One region of the Cupriavidus sp. SW-Y-13 genome, then DNA from elsewhere that is predicted to be linked to it. Evidence: predicted binding sites of a transcription regulator. Region 1 holds the regulator's gene; the other holds the start of a gene.
The links. The regulator sigma-54, encoded in region 1, starts transcription at its own class of promoters, with help from an activator protein. The targets are predictions, from matches to a motif close to TGGCANGNAANCTGCTTT.
Positions count from the first base shown of each region.

Region 2: GA566_RS20560 (GTP cyclohydrolase II) is a predicted target of sigma-54. The motif match lies at 1,389-1,406, and genes of this name have one in related genera.

Region 1 is NZ_WHLX01000001.1:382,077-385,190, forward strand. It holds gene ptsN (PTS IIA-like nitrogen regulatory protein PtsN) at 1-343, opposite strand, end outside; gene hpf (ribosome hibernation-promoting factor, HPF/YfiA family) at 824-1,177, opposite strand; gene GA566_RS01805 (RNA polymerase factor sigma-54) at 1,228-2,709, opposite strand; gene lptB (LPS export ABC transporter ATP-binding protein) at 2,843-3,114, opposite strand, start outside.
Region 2 is NZ_WHLX01000002.1:1,085,729-1,088,842, reverse strand. It holds gene GA566_RS20565 (acyltransferase) at 85-1,212, shown strand; gene GA566_RS20560 (GTP cyclohydrolase II) at 1,478-2,716, shown strand; gene GA566_RS20555 (URC4/urg3 family protein) at 2,713-3,114, shown strand, end outside.

The DNA of each region.
Region 1 (3,114 bases):
CCAGATGCTGCTGCGTGGCCTGCTCGGGCACCAGCAGGAAGATCAACAGCGAGACCGGCTTGCCATCGGGCGATTCGAACGGGATGGGTTCCGCCAGGCGCATGAAGCCCGCCAGCGGCTGCTTCAGGCCCTTGATGCGGCCGTGCGGAATGGCAACTCCAGCGCCAAGCCCGGTGGAACCCAGGGACTCGCGCGCAAAGAGGTTGTCGGTAACAGTGGCCCGCGCCACGCCATGGTTGTTCTCGAACAGGAGCCCGGCTTGCTCGAAGACCCGCTTCTTGCTGGTGACGGTGACGTCGAGATGGATGTTGCCAGGTGGCAGCAGTTTGGCCAAACGATTCATGGGCGATGCACGAGAAGTCCGAGTGACAAGCCGGCGCGCATGGACCGGCCCGCCGAGTTGGGGGCAATCAGGATATTGAGGTGCCAGTCGCCCGCATTGGAGCGTCCGGCCATTATAGAGCAGGGCTGCCACGCACTTGTGCGCTGCAGCGTCGCGCCTGCGGACTTCCGCCGCGAGGTCGTCGACCGGTTTGCCCACCCGAAATACTGCCCGACCCGTGCGCCTTCAGGGCGCACCGCCGGTTCCGCATGACGGGACCGTTCTGCCTGTGATTTGTGGTGCAGCATACACCGACATGCGAGAGATGCGAACACCTTCGGTGTATCAATTCGTCGCTTAGTGGTGTCGAGGTAACGCGTGAGGAATGGAAAGTTGTGCGGCAACCGGACGCCCCATCAAAAAAGCCGCGCAGATGCGCGGCTTTGCTCTCTTACTGTCAGTCCTCTCAGGACAACTGAAACTGTCGTTTCGTTGCGCTGGTTATTGTTGCTGTAGCTGCGCTTCGGCCATCTGGTACTTGACCGCCTCGCGGTCATGCCCTTGCACGCGATCCTTGTAGCGGATCACCTGGCGGTCGAGCTTGTCGACCAGACAGTCGATCGCCGCGTACAGGTCTTCATGATGGGCTTCGACGAAGATGTCCTTGCCTTTGAGGTGCAGATTGATTTCCGCGTACTGACGCTTGTCCTTTTCCTTGTGATTGTCGACTGATAGCAGCACGCTTACGCCAATGACCTGATCGAAATGTCTGACAATTCGCTCCAGTTTCGTTTCCACATACTCACGCAGCGGGGGCGTGATGTCGAGGTGGTGTCCACTGATCTTGAAGTTCATAGCGCTTCTCCTTCTGAAAGAGCCGCACCAGGCAGGCGGTTACGGCTCGGCTACAAAGACTTGCGGAGATTCACTGCGGGGATTTTCAATGCTTCGCGATATTTCGCCACCGTGCGGCGTGCGACCACAAAGCCCTGTTCGCCCAGCAGTTCGGCGATGCGGCTGTCGGAAAGAGGATTCCTGGGGTCTTCGGCTCCTATCAGTTGCTTGATCAGCGCGCGTATAGCCGTGGATGAGGCCGCGCCACCCGTCTCCGTGGAGACGTGGCTTCCGAAGAAGTACTTCAACTCGAAAGTACCCATCGGCGTGGCCATGTACTTGTTCGTTGTGACCCGGGAAATGGTCGACTCGTGTAAACCCAGTGTATCGGCAATTTCACGCAAAACCAAGGGGCGCATCGCGATTTCCCCGTGCGAGAAAAAGTTCTTTTGACGCTCCACAATCGCCTGCGACACCCGCAGGATCGTATCGAATCGTTGCTGGATGTTCTTGATGAGCCACCGCGCTTCCTGCAGCTTTTGCTGCAGTCCGGCAGCCCCTGCCTCGCCCTTCGCACCGCGCAGAATCTGCGCGTACATATCGTTGATGCGCAGGCGCGGCATCACGTCCGGATTGAGCTGCGCGATCCATCCGCTGCCGCTCTTGCGCACAAACACATCCGGCACCACGAAGTCCGCTTCCGGACGGCTGTACGCGTGTCCTGGATACGGTGCGAGGGAGCGGATCAATTCGTGCGCAGCCTTCAATGCTATTTCGTCCACCTGCAGGGCTTTCTTGAGCCGGGTGTAATCCCGTACGGCCAGCAGTTCCAGATGATGATTGACGATAGTCAGCGCCAGTTCGCGCTGCGGGTGCTTCAACCGCTTCAACTGCAAACTCAGGCACTCCGCAGCGTTGCGTGCCCCGACACCGGGTGGATCGAAGCTCTGCAGCAGCGTAAGTATCGCCTGCACCTCATCCACTTCGAACTCGAGTTCTTCCGGGAGTTCCGAACAAATTTCCTCGAGCGAGGCGCTCAGGTAACCGTCGTCGTCGAGCGACTCGATCAGGAAAATGGCCAGGCCCTTGTCGCGCACCGAGATCTTGAGTGGCGTGAGCTGCTCCATGAGGAACTCGCGCAGCGTCGGATCGGCGTCGCGCAGTTGCATCGGCGTCTTCTCGTCTTCGTCGCCTTGCGGGCGTCGCGCGAAGTCGTCGAGGCTCCAGTCGTTGCCGTAGTCCTCGCTGCCGGTATCGTTGTAGTTTTCCTCTTCGCCACCCGCCGCGCCATCGGCACGTTCGGTGCCGTTGGCCTGGGGTTCGGCCGGTGCGGGTGCCGGTGCGGTCTGGAGGTTGACCGAGCCGTCCGCGGCCACGCGCAGCGGACTATCCAGCCAGTCGTTCTCGCGCTCGAGCAACGGATTTTCCGTCAGCGCCTGCTCCACTTCCTGCTGCAGTTCCAGCGTGGAAAGCTGCAACAGCCGGATCGACTGTTGCAGCTGCGGGGTCAGGGCCAGATGCTGGGAGAGGCGGAGCTGAAGCGAAGGTTTCATGCGACCTATTCTATGCGCATCTTTCCGTTGTTGGAACGGAATTTGCTAGAACCTATCGCCCAACCTTGCGTGATCGGAAACGGCTTTGGAAAAACGGTGTGCAGCGTGGGCAGAAATTGCCGCACCGCACGCATCACATGCGGAAATTCTCGCCCAGATAGACGCGGCGCACAGATTCGTTGGCGATGATTTCCTCTGGCAGGCCGGATGCCAGCACCGTACCTTCGCTGATGATGTACGCGTGGTCGCAGATGCCCAGCGTCTCGCGAACATTGTGGTCGGTAATCAGCACGCCAATGTTGCGGGCCTTCAGGAAACTCACGATCCGCTGGATTTCGCCCACGGCGATAGGGTCCACACCGGCAAACGGTTCGTCCAGCAGGATGAAACGCGGCGACGACGCGA
Region 2 (3,114 bases), on a different contig from region 1:
GCTTACCGGCGTTACGCCCGATGTCGATTCCGGGCGCACCAATCCGGTTACAATCGCGCCCACTTTGTACCTTTTACATAACAAATGGGCCCCCGTCCTTCCCGTCTGGCTTGCGTCGACGCACTGAAGGCGGTCAGCTCGCAGCTGATCGTATTGCATCACCTGGCGTTCTACGGACCGATGTCGGACGCCGCCCAGTCGCTGGCGCCTGGCCTGATTGGCTGGCTAGCCGACTACGCGCGCATTGCGGTCCAGGTCTTCCTTGTCATCAGTGGATTCCTTGCCGCCCGTAGCCTGGCGCCGGGCGGCGTCCTGACCCTGGAAAGTCCACTGGCTGCCTTGTGGCGCCGTTACCAGAAGCTTGTGGTGCCGTATGCCTTCGCGATTGTCGTGGCGATCGTCGGTGCCGCCATCGCGCGCGCATGGATGCATCATGACTCGATTCCGGCTGCGCCGGAACTGGCGCAGTTCGTCGCCCATATCCTGTTGCTGCACAACATTCTGGACGTGGACGCGCTGTCGGCGGGTGTCTGGTATATCGCCATCGACCTGCAACTCTTTGCGCTGCTGGTGATGGCGCTGTGGCTGGCGCGCGGGGTGTCTCGCCAGTGGCTCTCGCTTGGCGTGCCGATCGTGGCGGTGCTGGCCGCGGCTTCGCTGTTCTGGTTCAACCGCGATGCCCATTGGGACATCTGGGCGGTCTACTTCTTCGGTGCGTACGGCCTGGGCGCCCTGGCTTTCTGGGCATCGAGCCCGGGGCGTTCGCTGCTGCCGCTGGTATTCCTGGCTGCGATGGGTGTGGCGGCACTGGCGGTGGACTTCCGGCTGCGAATTGCCGTGGCGCTGGCTACCGCGCTGCTACTGGCGCTGGCGCGCCGGGGTGGATGGATGGAGCACTGGGGGTCCGGCGGTCTGTCCGCACGATGGTTTGCGCGCTTGTCGGCCCGTTTCGGCGCCATCTCCTATTCGGTGTTCCTGGTGCATTTCCCGGTGTGCCTGGTCGTCAATGCCATCGTGTTCCATCTTGCACCGGGCCAGCCGTGGTGGAATGCCCTGGGCATGGCCGTCGCGTGGGGCGCCAGCAACGTGGCCGGTGCCGTGTTCCACCGTTATGTGGAGTCAGCCGATCCGATCCGGGCAGTTGTGGCATGGCTCATCGCTGGCTCGCCAGCGCGCAGCAAGACAGGGATCGAAGAGCGCGCGGGCGGCTGACGCGGCGGCTTCGGGAAGGAAAACGGCACGTCTCGCGGCGTGCCGTTTTTCTTTTGAGGTTCAGGATTCGGTGCGCGTGCACCGCGATGTACCGTGTCCGCCACAGGTGGGTGCCCGTCTTGCACAGGCGCGGTGCGTACGGGATGCCACTAACGGTAACAACCCCAGTTGGGCGTTGGCATGATGGTTGCCTAGTATGGACATATAAACCTGACCATCTGGTCAGGATTCAGGTACCGGTCCATACCCGGAAGACGAGGCTGCCATGTCCGATCACATCGTCCTGACTTCGCACGCGCGGCGCGACAAGCCCGCCGAGGCCATTCACTGGGGTGCCTCCACGGCGGCGGAGCGCGGACCTGTGATTGCCAGCCTGACCGACCCCGCGCAGCGCAACGTGATCGGCACCCATTCGGGCGCCTATGCCATCTATCGTGCGTTGGCCGTTGCCTCGGGTACGCTGCCGCGCGGGCACCGGCCGGACCTGACCGATACCGCGCCGGCCGAGGCCATCGGCCCGCACGCGCAATGGGGCGACCCGGACAAGATTGTTTCGCTGGACCCCTGGGGCCATCTGGTCTCCACGGTGTTTGCCGACCGCATCACGGCGGGTGTCGATATCCGTCCCACCATCGCAGTTACCCGCGCACATATCAACATGCCCGAACTGGTGGCGGGCATTGCTGCGGGCCGGCTCAAGCCCGATGGCGACATCCTCCATGCCAACGGCGATGTGCGCGTGACCAAGGCCGCCATCGATCCGGTCTGGTACCTGCCCGGCATCGCGCGCCGCTTCGACATCAAGGAAAGCATCCTGCGCCGCAGCCTGTTCGAGCAGACCGGCGGCATGTTTCCGGAACTCGTGACGCGACCCGACCTGAAAGTCTTCCTGCCCCCCATCGGTGGCATGACGCTGTATTTCGTCGGCGATGTGAGCAAGCTGGGACAGCCGGAGACCCGCGTGGCCTGCCGCGTGCACGACGAATGCAACGGTTCCGATGTCTTCGGCTCGGACATCTGCACGTGCAGACCTTATCTGGCCCACGGTATCGAAGTGTGTATCGAGATGGCGCAACAGGGTGGCGTAGGCCTGGTGGTCTATAACCGGAAGGAGGGCCGCGCGCTGGGCGAGGTGACCAAGTTCCTGGTCTACAACGCCCGCAAGCGCCAGGTGGGCGGTGACCGCGCAGAAACCTACTTCGCGCGCACCGAATGCGTGGCAGGCGTGCAGGACATGCGGTTCCAGGAGCTGATGCCCGATGTCTTCCACTGGCTCGGCATCAAGCGGATCGACCGCTGGGCCTCGATGAGCAACATGAAGCATGGCGCGCTGACGGCGCAGGGGATCGAGGTGGTGGAGCAGGTGGCCATCCCCGAGGCGCTGATCCCGGCTGACGCGCGCGTGGAAATCGATGCGAAGGTGGCGGCGGGTTACTTCACCAGTCTCACGCCGCCGGACGCCAACGAACTGGCCCTGGCCAAGGGCAGGGGGTTGAACGAATGACCGAGTATGCCGAAGGGGAAACCCGCGGCTGGCACACGCCCGTGCCCGCCGAACATCCCGCCTCCGTATTGCTGAGCGGGGAAGCGGTGCGTACGCACTGCGCGGTGGTGACCGAATTCGTCGCGTCGGGCGAATCGGAGCTGTTCACATGGCATCCCGACCGCGTGGCAGCCATTGCCGATTACGTGGCCGGGACGATCAAGCGCCGCTATCCGGACCTGAAGGTGCCGTATCACAGCCGCTGGCGACACTTCGAGAGCGGCGGGCCGGGTAACGATGCGATCAACCGCTGGCAGATCCTGTGCGAGCGGGCGGGCATGACCGGGGCCGATCATTGCGCCGACCGCGCCCGTATCGGCATCGACCTCGTGATCCCCAGCGTGCTGCTCGACGCCGGG